2 regions of the Paenibacillus sp. D9 genome follow, and region 2 is predicted to be linked to the other one. Evidence: riboswitches for the same ligand, from Rfam matches in the RefSeq annotation. Region 2 holds a riboswitch; the other holds the start of a gene.

Region 1 (8,674 bases), 1.6 Mb from region 2:
GTAATCGGCATACACGACGGGATTGCCCGCCGTCGGCATGATCTCGATATTCTCGAGTCCTGCGCGCTTGAGCGTGTCGGCCAGCCAAGCGGCGGCGGACTGGATGTCTTGCTTATGCTCGGACAGAGCCGAAATGCTCGGAATGCGAAGCCACTGCTTCAATTCCTCCAGCTGTTCTTCCCGGCGGGAAGCGAAATAATCGGAATAGGACATCGGTATGTACCTCCTGGAATCCGTAGCGATACGGACAGCATCGGCATGAAAGCCGTGTGCTTCTATTATAACCTGAGCAGACGCAGGGAATAAACCTGCATGCAGGCGCAGGGACTAAACCTGCGTACAGGCTGAGGGAATAAACTTCCGTCTGGAAACGCCGCGGCTAATGTTGTGGGACAAGCGGCGCGGCCTTGCTCCTATCAGCTAAAAAAGCCTAAAGCATTTTCTACCGTCCATATCGATTGACGGGACAGGCTTGCGCGCCATACAATGACCACAGAAAGCAAATGAAGGGAGGCTGATGGAAATGACGGTCATGAACGGAATCGAGATGACGGCAGCTAATGCTGCATACAGGAACGATGCACCAATTGAATATGTCACGTACCGGGAAGCGTCATTCCCGGAGGTCTCCACGGACCATGAATAGGACGATGCGGCGGCATGGCTTGTAGGACGGAGCCGCCCGCGCGGCCGATTGATGAAGTCACGGACTCGGAGTCCGTGGCTTTTTTTGTACGCTCAACTAGCAAACCAATAAAGAAATCAGGTGACTTATGATAAACGATTGGAATTATTATATCGGCCTTGGCCCGACGACGGAATGGGGCCAAGAATCGGAAGGGAATCAAAGGGAGTGGAGCCGCGCTGCCGCTGCTGCCGATACTCCACCGCTTGCACAAAAACCGAAGCAAACGAAGGGCACTGAAGAGGAAAAAACGCAAAACGATGACTTCTCTTCTGAACGGCACTATGCGGTTGTCAATTCCGGCTTGCACGATTCGGTCAGGCCGAATCGTGAAAAGGCTTCTCCCGCCCTGTACGTCATTCGCGGCGGGAAAAGCCTCTGAGTTACGGCCGACGGCCGATCGGATAACGGCCGCGCAGCGAATGCGCCAGCTCGCGGATGGCGGAGCTCGCCGGCATGCGGACGGCAGGGAACACGGCATGGCCGCGGCCGCTGCCAAAGGCTGCATCTGCGGCGGCTTCGGCGAACATGCGGGCGGGATCCGGCCAAAGGCCGTCGACCAGCTCCTCCAAGCTCGCCATCGTGCCGGCCTCCACAAGCGGATAACTGAGGTCGGTGCCCGAGCTGCCGGCGGCAGTATCGTAGAACTGACGAACGAGTCGGCCGCGCTCGGCTCCCGAGCCTCCGGCATTGACAAAGGCTTGGATAATGTAGGAGCGGGAGAGCCTGCGCTGCGCGATGCCGCAGAACTTGAGGCCATCAATGCTGAGATCGTAGTCCCCGGGACAGTAGGCCCCCGAGATTTCACCTTTGTCGACACGGGCCCCGAAGCCGTCCAGCGCGGCTGCGATCAGCTCGTACATCAGCTGGAAATCATCGTTGAACCGGACCGAGGCGCTGCCCTGAAGAGGGAGGATAAGGGAAATATTCACGACTCCGGGATCCAGAGGCACGGCTGCCCCGCCGGAGTTGCGGACAGCGACGGAAAGACCGAGTCGCTCAAGTTCCTTGGAGGCAAGCGCGGCCTCGGGCAGGCGGCTGTCGCGCGGGCCCATGACGAAGCCCGAAGGGTGGCGCCAAAGATGAAGAACGGGAACGCCGTCGATACCGGTCTGGCGGCAGAGCAGCTCGTCCAATGCAAAAGAGTGGAGCACGTCCGGCTCCGCCCAATCGTCCATGCGGTCAAGCAAAAGCAGGCCGGGATGAATATCTTGTATCATGGCAATCTTTTTCCTTCCTTAACAACCGGATCGTATCTATACACTTTAACATATTCGGCCTATCTCCTTCATGTAGAGTTGAGGCATGCGCAGCCATATAAAAAAAGCTTTTCCCGGGCAGTGCCGGGAAAAGCTTTTTTTTGCATTAGCAGGAGCAGTTCAGCACCGGCTTGCGGGCAGCCTGGGTTTCATCCAGCCGCCGCACGACGGTCGTATACGGAGCGTTTTGAACGAGCTCCGGCGTCTCCTTCGCTTCGCGGGCGATGCGGATCATCGTATCGATGAAGGCGTCGAGCGTTTCCTTGCTCTCGGTTTCCGTCGGCTCGATCATGATGCATTCCTCGACGTTGAGCGGGAAGTAGATGGTCGGCGGGTGATAGCCGAAGTCGAGCAGCCGCTTGGCGACGTCGAGCGTGCGCACGCCGTATTCCTTGAGTCCGCGGCCGGACATGACGAACTCATGCTTGCAGACGCCCGGGTACGGAATTTCATAGGCTTCCGAGAGGCGCGCCATCATGTAGTTGGCGTTCAGTACGGCGCATTCCGAGACGCGGCGCAGTCCTTCCGGACCGTAGGTGCGGATATACGTGTACGCGCGGACCAGGATGCCGAAGTTGCCGTAGTACGATTTGACGCGGCCGATGGAGGCGGGACGGTCGAAGTCGAAGAAGTAGCTGCCGTTATCGCGTTTGCCGACGACCGGCTTCGGAAGGAACGGAGTCAGATGGGCTTTTACGCCGACAGGACCCGCTCCGGGGCCGCCGCCGCCATGCGGCGTGCTCATCGTTTTGTGCAGGTTGAGATGCACGACGTCGAAGCCCATGTCGCCCGGGCGGGTAATGCCCATAATGGCGTTGGAGTTCGCTCCGTCGTAGTAGAGCAGGCCGCCGGCTTCATGCACGATGGCGGCGATCTCGACGATCTGCTCCTCGAACAGGCCCAGCGTGCTCGGGTTCGTGAGCATCAGGGCGGCTGTATCAGGGCCGACTGCAGCTCGCAGCGCGTCGAGATCGACAAGTCCGCGCTCATTGGACTTGATCGTGATCGTATCCAGGCCGGCCGTCGTGGCGCTGGCCGGGTTGGTGCCGTGCGAGGAGTCCGGCACGATGACCTTCGTGCGCTTCTCGCCGCGGCTCTCGTGGTAGGCGCGGATCATCATGAGGCCAGTCCACTCGCCGTGGGCTCCGGCTGCCGGCTGCAGCGTGACGGCATCCATGCCGGTAAGCGCGGCGAGATCGTTTTGCAGCACGTACAACAGCTCCAGCGCGCCCTGGATGCTCTCTTCCGGCTGGTAAGGATGGATGCGGGCGAAGCCGTTCAGCCGCGCCGCATCCTCGTTGATTTTCGGATTGTATTTCATCGTGCAGGAGCCGAGCGGGTAGAAGCCGTTGTCGACGCCGAAGTTGCGGCGGGACAGCTCGGTGTAATGGCGGATGACGTCCACCTCGTACACTTCCGGCAAGGAAGCCGGATGCTTGCGGAGCAGGGAGGAAGGAATCAGTTCTTCGAGCCCTTCCTCATCAGGCACGTCGCAGACGGGAAGGGAGTAGGCTTTGCGGCCTTCACGGCTCATCTCGAAAATGAGCGCTTTCTCCGGTTTCACGTCGATGATTCCGGCGCTCTTCAGTTGTTCATGGCTGCTCATGCGCGCGCCTCCTTCGTCAGGCCGCCCAGTGCGGCGGCGAATGCGTCGATCTCTTCCTTCGTGCGCTTCTCCGTTACGGCGACGAGCATATGGCCCTCAAGCTCCGGGTAGGCGGAGCCGAGATCGAAGCCGCCGAGGAAGCCCTCGGCGAGCAGCTTGCTGTTCAGCTCCTTGGCCGATGCGCCTTCCGGCAGCGAAACCACGAATTCATTGAAGAAAGGAGCGGAGCCGAACGGCAGGCCGATTCCTTCCACCGAACCGAGTCTCTTGGACGCGTAATGCGATTTGCGGATATTGAGCTCGGCGGCTTCGCGGATGCCCTGCTTGCCCATCACGCTGAGATAGATGGAAGCGCACAGGGCGAGCAGCGCCTGGTTCGAGCAGATGTTGGATGTCGCCTTCTCGCGGCGGATATGCTGCTCGCGGGCTTGCAGCGTCAGCACGAAGCCGCGCTTGCCGTCCAGATCGTTGGTCTGGCCGACGATGCGTCCCGGCATGCGGCGCATGAGCGGCTCGGCCACCGAGAAAAATCCGCAGGTCGGTCCGCCGAGGGAGGAAGGGATGCCGAGCGGCTGGGCATCGCCGACGACGATGTCGGCGCCTAGCGCTCCGGGGGACTCCAGCAAGCCGAGGGAGAGCGGGTTGCTGCTCACGACGAGCAGCCCCTTGGCCTCGTGGATGATCGGCTCGATCGCCGCCAGATCCTCGATGCAGCCGAAGAAATTCGGCGACTGCACGAGCACGGCGGCAGTCTCGCCGCCAGCGACGGCGGAGCGGAGCGCTTCCAGGTCGGTGACGCCGCCTTTGAAGCCGACTTCGACGAGCTCAAGCCCGAGGCCGCGTGCGCTCGTGCGCAGAATCTCGCGCGCTTCCGGATGCACGGCGCGGGAGACGACGATGCGCTTGCGGCGGGTGTGGGCGGAGGCAAGAGCCGCCGCCTCGGACAAGGCGGTCGCGCCGTCGTACATGCTGGCGTTGGCGACAGCCATGCCGGTCAGCTCGCAGATGTAGGACTGGAACTCGAAGATCGCCTGCAGCTCGCCTTGGCTGATTTCCGGCTGATAAGGAGTATAGGCGGTATAGAATTCCGAGCGGGAGATCATATGGTTGATGACGACGGGAATATGGTGGTCGTAGAGACCGGCGCCAAGGAAGCTCGTCGTCGTTTCATGATCGGCGTTGCGGCCGGCCAGCTCCTTCAGATGGCGGAGGAGAGCCCATTCGTCGAGCGCGCCTGACATTGGCAGCGTGCCCTTGTAGCGGATCGATTGCGGAATGTCGCGGAACAGGTCTTCCAGGGTGGCCGCGGCGATCGTCTGCAGCATTTCCTGCTGGTCCTGCTCGGTCATGGGGATATAGCGATGCTGGGTCGTCATGAAGGGTTTGTCACTCCTTGGCTGATGCGGGCGATGCCGCGTTTCGTTTGTAGAAAGGGGCTTTGACGACAGCGGCCTTCAACCGTTTGCCGCGGATGTCGACCTCGACCTCGGTGCCGACAGCGGCATACTCGGCCAGGATCAGCGCGAGTCCGAGATTGCGCTTGAGCGTCGGCGACTGGGTGCCCGATGTCACTTCGCCGATCAGCCGCTCTCCGGCATAGACCTGGTAATGGGAGCGCGGGATGCCCCGCTCCAGCAGCTCGATGCCGACAAGCTTGCGGGGCACGCCGGCTTCCTTCTGCGCTGCCAGCGCGTCGCGGCCGATGAAGTCGCCCGCATCCAGCTTCACGAAAAATCCGAGTCCGGCTTCCAGAGGGGATATATCGGCCGACAGCTCCTGGCCGTACAGCGGCAGCCTCGCCTCGAAGCGCAGCGTATCGCGCGCGCCGAGACCGGCGGCCTCGAGGCCGAACGGAGCTCCGGCTTCCATCAGCGCGCGCCACAGCCTGGCCGCGTCGGGAGCCGGCGCGTACAGCTCGAAGCCGTCCTCCCCGGTGTAGCCGGTACGGGAGAGCAGCAGCTCGACGCCGCATACGGCCGCCTTCGGCAGAAACTCGAACGGCTTCAGCCCGCTCCAATCGGCCTCCGTGCAGCGGTCCAGAATCTCACCTGCGAGAGGACCCTGCAGAGCGATCAGCGCTGTGTCGTCGGAGCGGTCCTCCACCGTCACGTCCCCGATCAGATGCTCCCGCAGCCAATCGAGATCCTTGCCGATGTTGGACGCGTTGACGACAAGCATGTACTGGTCCTCGCTGATCCGGTAGACGAGCAGATCGTCGACGACGCCTCCGTCCGGATAGCACATGAGCGTATATTGGGCGGAGCCGTCTTTCAGCCTGGACACGTCGTTGGTCGTCACGCGCTGCAGGAAATCGCCGGCGAACTTGCCGGTGACGAGGAACTCTCCCATATGGGATACGTCGAACAGCCCGGCGCGCTGCCGGACAGCCTCATGCTCCTTCAGTATGCCGGTGAACTGAACCGGCAGATCCCAGCCGCCGAAGTCGATGCAGCGGGCTTCGCCGTATTCCTTGTAGAGGGAATGGAGCGGGGTCGTGCGCAGATTGGCCATGGTAGTCCTCCCTTTGTATGCTCGTACTCGAAAGTCTAGCCTGTTCGCTGATTGTTCATCTTCGCCTTGCGAGCCTTCAACGCCCGACTGATGAAGAAGCCGTCCTTGGTGCATAATGAAAGGGAGAAAAGCAAAAAGGACAGCGCAGGAAAACGACGCCCGCCGGCTGCAAAAAATCCGCAGCCATGCTGAACGTGTCATCCATGCTCTGTCCTTGGTACCTGAGAGTTACCCTGCGCATTCGTCTCCGCAGGTTTCCCCTTTGGTGACGTCGGCAAAGCGGCGGGGCCGCAAGCTTCCGTTCTCTCCAGAGGCGCGTCCCGCAAAGGTCCTTCTGCCTGAGAGATTCCCCTGCCGGGCAGGGTTACTCCTTCGGCGCCGCTTCATGTACCGGCGATCTCTCCCGTTGCGTTCATCCGCATATTCAGTTACAACCAGTTTTACAGATGGGACAACCCTGTGTCAACAGAATTTCGGACTAAAAGACATGCCGAGTGAGTTATGTTGACACAGCCGCCCGATATCGTTTACGCTTTGCGCATAGATTGCCAAACCAGGCCATGATGGGAAAGGATGAGCGTCCAGTGAGTGAGATTCGCGCAGGATTGGGCTATACGGAGGAGCATGAGTGGGCGGAAGCGGCTGGAGAGACGATTGTTCGGATCGGCATTACGGACCATGCCCAGCATCAGCTCGGGGACATCGTGTTCGTCGAGCTGCCGCAGGCTGGAGACAGCGTTGAAGCGGGACAACCTCTCGGGACGATCGAGTCCGTCAAAACGGTGTCCGACCTGTATTCCCCCGTCAGCGGAACGGTCGTCCGGGTCAACGAGGAGCTGGGCGATTCGCCGGAGCTCGTCAACAACGATCCTTTTGCCGGCGGCTGGATGATCGAGATCGACACGGGCGCCGACGCCAAGGCGGCTGTAGCGGCGCTGCTGGACGCGGAAGCTTACGCCAAGCTGACGGATTAGGCTCCCATGTGCAGCGGAGGAGGGTGCGACTCCGCACTCTCCTTTTCGCGCTTGCGGATGTCCGCTTTTTCCCATGGGCGGCTCGGCAAAGATTTGGCTAAAGGCATCCGGTCCGTTGACCGGATGCCTTTTTTTATGGTTTCATTGACTAGACCGATCGTTCTAATTCGAAAGGAGCTCCTATGGTCGACCGCAATCATACCCGGGATCGGATCGTCGAGACGGCTTCCCGCTTGTTCCTGCTGCAAGGCTATCATGCCACCGGACTGAGCCAGATCGTCAAGGAAAGCAAGGCGCCCAAAGGCTCGCTGTACCACTTTTTTCCTGAGGGCAAGGAGCAGCTCGCCATGGAATGCATTTCTCTGTCCAAGCGCGCCGTGCTGGATTCGCTGCGGAGCTGCATGGAGAGCGAGCCTTCCGTATCCAAGGCTCTCCAGGCTTTTGTGCGGGGAATTACGGAAAGCGCCGGAGCGAATGATTTCGCCGAATGCATCCCGTTCAGCTTCTGGATGTTCGTGGAGACAAGCGGCATCAGCGACGGGCTGAGGCAGGCATGCCAGACGGTATTCTCCGAATGGCAGGGAAGCCTGGAAGCGGCTCTGCGGCAAGGAGGCCTGGACCCTGAATCTGCCGTCAAATCGGCGATTCTGATCATTTCCATGCTGGAGGGCGCCGTCATTCTCGCGATGACGAACAAGGACACCCGGCCGTTCCGGCTTGTGGAGGAATTCATGCCTGTGCTAGTGAATGGAACCGATGGAGGGGTCGGAAACTAAAAAGAGACAAAGGACGGGGAAAACCCCCGTCCCAGGAGGGAAACCAGATGGAAAAAACAATGGAAGCAGCCGCTGCTCCTCAAGAAGGAGCTTCCTTCAAGGTTGTTCCGATTATGACCGCTTTGCTGCTTGCCGGATTCATCGGGATGTTCAGCGAAACGGCACTCAATATCGCGCTGAATGAGCTGATGAGCACGTTCAACGTCGAGCCTGCCACGATTCAGTGGCTTACGACCGGATTTTTGCTCGTGCTGGCGATTCTCGTGCCGATCTCGGGCTTGCTGCTCCAATGGTTCACGACGCGGCAGCTGTTCGCCGCATCGCTCGTCTTCTCGATTGCCGGCACGCTGATCGCGGCGAGCGCGCCGAGCTTCGCTTTCCTGTTCATTGCAAGGCTTGTCCAGGCGGTCGGCACCGGCCTCCTCATTCCGCTGATGTTCAACACGGTACTGGTTATCTTTCCGCCGCACAAGCGTGGAGCGGCGATGGGCATGATGGGGCTTGTCATCATGTTCGCTCCGGCGGTCGGCCCTGCCATTGCCGGCCTGTTCCTCGAGTATGCCAGCTGGAGGACGATATTCTGGACGGCGCTGCCGCTTCTGGTCGTCGCGCTTCTGTTCGGCCTGATGTTCATGAAAAACGTCTCCGAGCTTGCCCGTCCGCGGATCGATATCTATTCGATCGCGCTCTCCAGCTTCGGCTTCGGAGGCGTCGTCTACGGCTTCAGCAGCGCAGGAGAAGGCGACCATGGCTGGAGCAGCCCGAAAGTCATTATCGGAATCGCCGTCGGCATCGTCGCCTTGATCCTGTTCACCGTCCGCCAGCTGCGGATGAAGCAGCCGATGATGAATCTGAGGGCATTC
Region 2 (8,674 bases):
TGGGGAAAGCAGCGGCTTCATGCGATTGATGATCGTGAAAAGGAAGGCGCTGCAAGGATATAAGCGAGCAGGGGAGAGGACCGAATGACCGACATCGCCAAACGAATCCATAAGGTTCAGGCCATTTTCCTCCTGTTGTCTATCGGTGCTCTGTTGCTCTGTGCTGGCATGTGGAGATACGGGGTTGTCCATCAGGAGGCCGGAGAAATGGATGAGGCGGCGAGATTGTCCATATTCGGGGCGCTCGGCACGTTGTTTTTCGGCGGCAGCTCGGCGGGAATCGGAATCCTATGGCTGGCCGGGACAATAATCGGTAGGGGGGATTCAGCATGAAGGGAACGACAGTTGTTCGCTATCTCTTGCTGTACGGCATTTTCATTGCCTTGTTTCTGGGGGCCTTGCTTGGCGTGGAGCGGATTGAAGGGTATAAAATTACAACGACCGAATATTACGGGATGATGAATATAGGCGGCATCTATATCGCCATGATGTTTATTCTGACGGCAGCCGTTTATCCTGTCCTGGCGCTTCCGGTTACAGTAGCCGCGAACCGCTGGCTGCGACATCCTGCGCTGCAAGCCGTGCTTTTCACAGGTCTGTCTTTGTGGGCCGGCCTGTATCATTACAACAGCTACGGGGATTATTTCATCGAAGGCTATGGGCTTGCTCCATGGAGCTCGATAGGGATCTTCGCGGCAGCGGGCTTGCTGTATACGGCGGCCAATATCGTTCTTGGCAGGCTGGCGGATCGAGCGGAAGAATCGGCCTCGATCCGTCGGCCGTGATTGCGCTTCTGTCGCTGCATGGGAAGTCTTGGCATTATCCAGGGACAAACCATGTCAAACTCGGAAACAGGAGCCGGTAAATCGGGGACGAGCCCGGTCATTCGGAAGCAGGAGCCTGTAAATCGGGTACGAGCACGTTCATTCGGAGGCAAGAGCCGGTAAACCTGGGGCAAGCCCGGTCATTCGGAGGCAAGAGCCTGTAAACCTGGGGCAAGCCCGGTCATTCGGAGGCAAGAGCCTGTAAATCGGGGACGAGCCCGGTCATTCGGAGGCAAGAGCCTGTAAATCGGAGACGAGCCCGGTCATTCGGAAGCAGGAGCCTGTAAATCGGAGACGAGCACGTTCATTCGGAAGCAGGAGCCTGTAAATCGGAGACGAGCACGTTCATTCGGAAGCAGGAGCCGGTCAACCGCATGCAAAAGCCCCGCCGCCCATCCAATGGATGAGCGCGGGGCGCAGTCAGGTCAAGCAAATCCGACCTTAGGCTTCTGGCGTTCCTTGAGGTTGACCGATACGGTGCGGATCGAGGAGACGGGAATATACAATTCCTGATATTCCGTCTTGTATTTCACGAACTTGTCGTCCACTTCTTCCAGAATGCCGTCCCCGATATGGGTTCCGTCGAGAAAATGAATCAGCACCTGCTTGCCTTTCAACTGCTCCAGCATAGCCATCACCCCTGCGGTTAAAGTTGGATTCCATTCCATTGTACACCTGCCGGATGCCGTCTTGGCAAAGTATTGATGGCCGAGCCGGATGCCTCTTGTTCTCAAGGCTACATGCTCGTAATGATATGGTCCACGATTCCGTATTCCTGCGCCTCTTCGGCGGACAGGAACGTGTCGCGGTCCGTATCCCGCTCGATGCGCTCCAGCGGCTGGCCCGTGCGCTCCGCTGCGATCCGGTTCATCTTGTCCCTCAACTTCAGGATGCGCGTGGCGGAAATGGCGATATCGCTGGCCTGGCCCTGCGCTCCTCCGGAAGGCTGATGGAGCATGACCTCGCTGTTCGGCAGAGCTCCCCGCTTGCCCTTGGTTCCCGCGAGCAGGAGCCAGGCCGCCATGGAAAAGGCCGTGCCGGTGCAGAGCGTCCGGACATCCGGCTTCACGAACTGCATCGTGTCGTAGATGGCGAGGCCGGCGCTCGTGGAGCCGCCCGGGCTGTTGATGTACATATGAATGTCCTTGTCGGGATCGTCGGCGGCCAGGAACAGCAGCTGCGCGATGACCGCGTTGGCCATATTGTCCTCGATCGCCGTGCCGATGAATACGATGCGGTCTTTCAGCAGCCGGGAATAAATATCATAGGAGCGTTCCCCCTTGTTGGTCTGCTCCACGACATAAGGGATATGGGTCACAGGTCGTCATCCTCCTTCGCTGGATGGGTCGGAATGGTTTTGCCACTGGTAAACGGATGACGGGTAGGGAAAGGATACGGCTGAATCGCGGAAAAGAAATTCCTCTGCCTTTCGTATCCTTTTGGCAGGATCATTCGTTTACCGGTCAGAATAACTATGCGAATTGAAAGGGGATGCCGCCGATGGAGACGGGGCTGGAGCTGGAGGAAGAGCGCGCGGCGCTGAGAAGGTATTGCCTGGCGCTGACCCGCAGCGCCTGGGAAGCGGAGGATCTGGAGCAGTCGGCCTGGTGCAGGGCGCTCGCAGCCCCGATCTGGCGGGAGCATGCCAATCGCCTGGCGCTGCTGCTGCGCATCGCCCGGAACCTGTGGACGGACCATTTGCGCAGGGAAGCTCTCCGCCGTCGGACTATGCCCGAGCGGGAGGAGGCGGGGGCCGTCCAGCCGGCGGCGAGCTGGGAGCTGGAGGAGCTTCTGCGCCCGTTGGAGCTCAGGCTGTCTCCGCTGCAGCTGTCGGTATGGCTGCTGCGCGAGGTCATGGACCGTTCCATCCGGGAGACGGCGGAGCTTCTCCTGACGACGGAAGGCGCGGTTAAGGCCGCCTTCCACCGAGCCCGGCGTTCGCTTGACGTCGTCAGGCGCGATCTGCAAGCCGGCGGCCTGCGGGAGCCGTCCGACGAAGCGCTCCTGGCGCGTCTGCGCGGTCTGGCGGCCGCGGTCCGCACGGGCGATGCGGCCGCCATCGCGGCTCTCGCCGAGCAGGATGTGCTGGAGCCGGCCGTGGCGGTCGGCATCATTGGCGCAAGCGCCCATGCCGCCGCAGTTCATCGGGGACCGCAGGCGATGCTGGGCGGAAGCGGACTCTACGCCTCCGCCGGCGGCTGGGCGTCGTACGGCATGGCGGGATGAGCTGGTCTCGGCTAGCTGCCGTTTTCACGCTGGATTTGACTGTATCCACACTGAGCTTCGGGTCGAATCCAAGCAGCCAGAAAAGAAGGGATAAGCACGCAAGGAGGCCGTAACCGAGACGGGTTGCGGCCTGTTTTGGCTGTGTGTAGACTTGTTTGAACGGCTTATCCGGTTGCTTGGACTGTCTATGAGCTTATTTGGACTGTCTATCGGTTTTTTTGTCGTGGAAGGGCGCTTCTCGGCGGCAGTCCAGTCCTTGACTCGGATTCGGCGTTGTCAGGCGGCGGTATCGGACATACGATCCGTTATTTAGAAATTATTGCCGATTTCGCCGAGCTATCGGACATACGATCCGCTATTTGTGGGAAAACAGCCCGTTTCGAGGTGTTTTCACTAAAATAAGGTATCCTATGTCCGTTAAATTTTTTTGAACGGGCATTTAAGTTGAAATAGCGGATCGTATGTCCGATACGGAAGAAGATGCTGTTAAAAAGACAGTCGGCAAGCAGAGCCGGCTTCCAGCAGCATGCACCGCCCAGCGTGCAAGCAGAGCCGGCTCCATGCCGATAATCGCACGGACGGCTATGCAGCATGGATCGGCAGTCGGCAAGCAGAGCCGGCTCCCTGCAGCATGCACCGCCCAGCGTGCAAGCAGAGCCGGCTCCGTGCAGCGTGCCATTGCTCGATCTTCGCTATGGCCGGTCCCGTGCAGCTCCATGACCGCCTTTTCGCATCATTGCTCCCGTCGGTCATCCTGCCCGCGGACTGCAGGTTGAAGATGGCCGCGCTCCTGCATATAATGAGTGTAGATAACGTTTGCAATCTGACGAAATCCATTAATTGAATAGAGCGGATGAAGGCAGCGGGAGAGACTACCTGTAACACGGGGCGGCGCCGAAGGAGTAAGCCCTGGGGACAGGGTGAATCTCTCAGGCAAAAGGACCTTTGCCGGACGCATCTCTGGAGAGAATTCCGTGGCCGCGCACAGGCGCGCATGGAATCACCCAAGGGGAAACTCGCGGAGCGGGAAGCGAGGCAACTCTCAGGTACAAAGGACAGAGCGGAAGAATCGCTGGGAATGGGCGGCACGCCCTTCTTTCGGCGCATTCTTCTGCTCTGTCCCTTTTTTCGGCCTTTACAACACTCAAGACGAAGGAGAATGGCTGTGCGGTTCAAAGACGTGTTTTCCATTATCGGCCCGGCCATGGTCGGACCTTCCAGCTCCCATACGGCGGGGGCGGCGCGAATCGGGCTTGCGGGGCGCAGGCTGCTGGGAGAAATGCCGCAGGAAGCGAAAATTTCTTTTTTCGGCTCCTTCGCGGCCACCTATCAAGGACATGGCACGGATACAGCCGTCACAGGCGGGCTCATGGGCTTCCATACGGATGACCCGCGTCTGCCCGACTCGGTCGAGCTGGCCGAGGAGGCTGGCATGGACCTGGTATTCCAGGAGGGGAAAGGGCTGTTCCCCCATCCCAACACGGTCCGGCTCGATCTGACCGCTGCGGACGGAGGTCGCAAGCTGTCTCTGCTCGGCACTTCGATCGGCGGAGGCAACGTGGAGGTTGTGGAGGTGAACGGCTTCGCAGTGAAATTCAGCTGCTCCTACCCGACGCTGCTCATCCGGCACCGGGACCAGCCGGGCGTCATCGCGGCGCTCTCGGCGGCGCTGCAGGAGGAAGGGCTCAACATCGGCGGGCTGTCGCTCAGCCGCATGGAGCGCCAGGGAGAGGCGCTGGCCGTGGTGGAGCTGGATGCTCCGGTGCAAGCGGGACTGATGGAGCGGATCGGCCGAATGCCGCATGTGCTTCAGACGGATTATATGGACTTGAACGATGACAGGGGGAACGACGATGAACTTCCGGACGCTGAAGGAACTGAGTGAGCGCTGCAGCGAAAGCGGCCTGAGCATCGGCCGTCTCATGCTGGAGCAGCAGTCGCGCGAATCGGGCCGCGAGCCCGAGGCGGAATTCGCGGCGATGAAGGACTATTACGGCATCATGAAGGATGCCGTCCATAACGGCCTGACGCGGGACACGACATCCCGCAGCGGCTTGACCGGGCTCGACGCCCAGCGGGTCGCGGCTTACAACGCGGCCGGAGAGCCGAGCCTCGGCGGCGATGCGGGGCGCGCCATGGCGTATGCGCTGGCCGTGTCGGAGGTGAATGCTTCCATGGGCCGCATTGTGGCGACTCCGACGGCAGGCTCCTGCGGCATCATTCCCGGCGTCTTCGTCAGCACGCAGGAGCGCTTCGGCTGGAGCGACGACGAGATGACCTACGGCTTGTTCGCAGCCGGCGCGATCGGCTACGTCATCGCGAACAACTCCTTCGTATCCGGAGCGGAGGGCGGCTGCCAGGCGGAGGTCGGCTCCGCGATCGGCATGGCGGCCGGAGCGCTTGCGGAGCTGCGCGGCGGCAAGCCGGAGCAGGCTGTACACGCAGTCGGACTCGCGCTTAAAAACTCGCTCGGCCTGATCTGCGATCCGGTCGGCGGGCTGGTGGAGATTCCGTGCATCGTGCGCAACGGCTTCGGCGCCGTCACGGCGCTGGCGGCCGCCGATATGGCGCTTGCCGGCGTGCGGAGCGTCATTCCTTCCGACGAGGTCGTGCAGGTGATGCTGGAGGTCGGCGCTGCGATGCCGGAGAAGCACCGCGAGACTGCAGGCGGCGGGCTGGCGCAGACGCCGACCGGCAAGAAGCTCATGAGCGAGCTGCGCAAGAAAGGCCGTCCTCTGCGCAAAGCGGAGGATGAGCGCGGCAATGCGGAAGCTTGACCGATATCGGATTCAAGGCCCCCTCGCAGGGGCTTTTTTGCGCGCTGAATTGAGGCTGGAACCCAGGAACCGCCGTCAGGCTTGGCATCATGCCGTGCCGATAGGCCGTCAGTATGCCGCTAATTCGGCATATGCGCGGAAGGAGATTCAAGCGGCGAGGGAGAAGAGGTAGACCCTGCTGAAAGGAGGAATCGTCATGCCCGTGGAATTGACGCTGTCCCAGCGGAAAGCTTTGGAGCATGTCGCCGCTTATGCCAGAAGCCGAAAGAGCGAGGCGGACCAAGCCATCGGCGATGTCCTTCGTCTGACTGGCATCGGCCGGGCCTCGTTGGATGAGGCGGTTGCGAAGCTGCAGGCCCATGCCCCGGTCGCGCTCCATTTCCATCCCGACCGGCCGGACCACAGCATGAAAAGCGTGGCTGAAGCGCTGCTCGAACAGGGGGAATACAAAAGCCAGTTCGAAACCATGCTCTCGAGCGGAAGCGTGTCGGCGTATCCCGGCGGGGAACGCGACATCTGGGAGGAGAGGATGTTTGGCGGCGCTTATCAGACCGGCGGCGCGGCCAACAGCGAGCGGCCCAAGTATGGGGCTCTGAATGTCATGCAGCATCCGGAAGGTCCCGCTCCGCGATTCGGCTCCTGCTACTTTCTGCTCTCTCCGGCTGTCTCCAGGCGCTGTACGTTCACTTATTTGGATTCCCATCTGGAGCGCAGGGAGAAGGGTACTTTCGAGGAGTTCGGCCTCGTTGCGGCTGCCCTCCTGAAGGATGCGCATTACGGCGGGTTTGCGATCGGCGAACGTGAGCTGACGGTCCAAAAGCTGCTCGGCCCTACAATCGACAGGCTTGAGAAGCCGTTCGCCGGCGATATCGGGGGAGAATCGGTACGAAATCTCGACCACTATATTGAGGCGCAAATCCACGGGGGCCTTTCGCTGGAAGAGGATGTGGAGCTGCTTGTCGCGGATCCGTGCTTCAAGGGCACCGGGACCGGAAAGCTTTTAGAACTCATTTGCCGCCGGTATTCCATCCGCTTGTACTGGCATATGGGCTTTTTCCTGAAGGCGGACGAGGTTCCGACCGATTTTAGAGGGCCTTCCATGCCTTCCCTTGCCCGGAGGATCGCTCGCAACGGAGAGATCGATGCCTTCCAGATCGGCTGTGCGGCCATGGATTTGAAGCGGAATCCGGCCGCATGGAGCGGCAGGGGCGACTACCCGGCAGTTCTGCAGGAGCTGAAGCAGCTATGGCATGTGCTCGTGCAGTACGGGCATCCTCGGCGCACGCCGGAATGAGCCGATATCAAAAAATGCGAGAGGTATCATTGAGGAGCCTATTTCCGCCGATTACGGTTTCAAAATGTCTGGAGATGGGTATGGAAAGGAAATCCGTTTTGTGCGCAAATTCTGCGGAGGCCGGAATAAAATAGTACGGTTAGGCGAATGGGGCGCGACGCGGCTGCGGCCGCAGCCGCGCCGAGGCAGTCCACAAGTCAGGAGGAATGGCGGAAGTGGTCAAAACCAGAATGGTCGGCTTATGCATGCTGATTCTTGCCATGATCGCCGCAGGCTGCGGCAGCACTTCTCCAACCGAGAAAACGAAAACGCTTACACTCTGGTATTGGAACCGAAGCCTCGACGACGGCCTCATCAAGTCCGTCGAGCAGAAGTTCCCGGGCATCCGCATCAACGCGCAGAAAATCGGAGGCGACTTCAAGTCCAAGCTGAAAACGACGCTCGCCGCCGGCTCCGCAGGACCCGATATCGTCGCTTTCAACGATTGGGTGTCCGAGCTGTTCGTCAGCTCAGACCGCTTCTACGATCTGTACGACCTCGGAGCCAAGGAGATCGAGCCGGATTTCCTCGACTGGAAATGGAATTTCGGCGTCACGCCGGAAGGAACGATGATCGCCCTGCCGATCGATACGGGGCCGACCGCTCTGTTCTATCGGGCCGATCTGTTCCGGGAAGCCGGCCTCCCGTCGGATCCGGAAGACGTGCATAAGCAGCTCGGAACGTGGGAGAGCTATCTCGACGCAGGCAAGAAGCTTCAGGATCATTTTGCCGGCAAGGTCAAGATGCTCGACAACGTCAACAACGTCTACACCCAGGCCAATGCCCAATCCGACCGCATTTATTTCTCCAAGGAGGACGAATTCATCGGCGATACGCCTGCCTCCTCGATGAAGAACGCCTGGAATCTGGCCGTCAAGGCCGCCCAATTGAAACTGTCTGGCAATGCAAACGCCTTCACGAGCGAATGGAGCGCAGCCATGAACAACAGCAGCATCGCCTCCTTCGTCGGGGCCGTCTGGATGAAGGAGGTTCTGGAGGAGGCCGCGCCGGATACGAGCGGCAAATGGAGAGTCGCCCGGGCTCCGGGCGGAGACGGCAACAACGGCGGCTCCTTCCTCGCCATCATGAAGACGAGCAAATACCCGCAAGAGGCCTTCGAAGTCATCCGCTACCTTCAAAATCCCGACAATCAGATTCAGTCCTATAAAAATCTCAATCTGTTCCCTTCCGCCGCCAAAGCGCTGGACGATCCTATCATGAAGGAGAAGGAGCCTTTCTTCGGCAATCAGGCGACCGGCGAGATTTTCTCGGAATCCGCGCGCAACGTGAAGCCGGCCTACTTCGGAGGCAAGTATTCGAATGTGAACGGAATCGTCGGCCGTGAGCTGACCTCCGTCGCCCTGCAGGGCAAAAATCCCGACAAAGCCTGGAAAGACGCGATAAGCCGGATCAAAAAAGAACTGCTGCGCTGATGCGGGCCGCTGCCCGCTGTGCAGAGTGCATTTCCAAGATCAATGGCTGACAGGAGGTCACCTCAATGGGCAATCCCATGC

Evidence for each region. Region 2 has a riboswitch for glycine ahead of sdaAB (L-serine ammonia-lyase, iron-sulfur-dependent subunit beta). Riboswitches for the same ligand answer to the same signal wherever they lie in the genome.
Region 1: it holds a riboswitch for glycine, as region 2 does, so the genes downstream of both, gcvT (glycine cleavage system aminomethyltransferase GcvT) here and sdaAB (L-serine ammonia-lyase, iron-sulfur-dependent subunit beta) in region 2, are expected to answer to the same signal.

The regions. Positions count from the first base shown of each region.
Region 1 is NZ_JZEJ01000001.1:2,569,226-2,577,899, reverse strand. It holds gene VE23_RS11765 (dipeptidase) at 1-213, opposite strand, end outside; gene VE23_RS11760 (hypothetical protein) at 774-1,067, shown strand; gene VE23_RS11755 (lipoate--protein ligase family protein) at 1,069-1,905, opposite strand; gene gcvPB (aminomethyl-transferring glycine dehydrogenase subunit GcvPB) at 2,051-3,508, opposite strand; gene gcvPA (aminomethyl-transferring glycine dehydrogenase subunit GcvPA) at 3,547-4,926, opposite strand; gene gcvT (glycine cleavage system aminomethyltransferase GcvT) at 4,937-6,061, opposite strand; glycine riboswitch at 6,378-6,477, opposite strand; gene gcvH (glycine cleavage system protein GcvH) at 6,646-7,035, shown strand; gene VE23_RS11730 (TetR/AcrR family transcriptional regulator) at 7,218-7,811, shown strand; gene VE23_RS11725 (DHA2 family efflux MFS transporter permease subunit) at 7,871-8,674, shown strand, end outside.
Region 2 is NZ_JZEJ01000001.1:4,199,556-4,208,229, forward strand. It holds gene VE23_RS18860 (hypothetical protein) at 85-333, shown strand; gene VE23_RS18865 (hypothetical protein) at 330-785, shown strand; gene VE23_RS18870 (hypothetical protein) at 1,250-1,453, opposite strand; gene clpP (ATP-dependent Clp endopeptidase proteolytic subunit ClpP) at 1,561-2,142, opposite strand; gene VE23_RS18880 (sigma factor) at 2,325-3,050, shown strand; glycine riboswitch at 3,904-4,005, shown strand; glycine riboswitch at 4,006-4,119, shown strand; gene sdaAB (L-serine ammonia-lyase, iron-sulfur-dependent subunit beta) at 4,210-4,935, shown strand; gene sdaAA (L-serine ammonia-lyase, iron-sulfur-dependent, subunit alpha) at 4,904-5,827, shown strand; gene VE23_RS18900 (DUF3626 domain-containing protein) at 6,030-7,121, shown strand; gene VE23_RS18905 (ABC transporter substrate-binding protein) at 7,328-8,593, shown strand; gene VE23_RS18910 (carbohydrate ABC transporter permease) at 8,659-8,674, shown strand, end outside.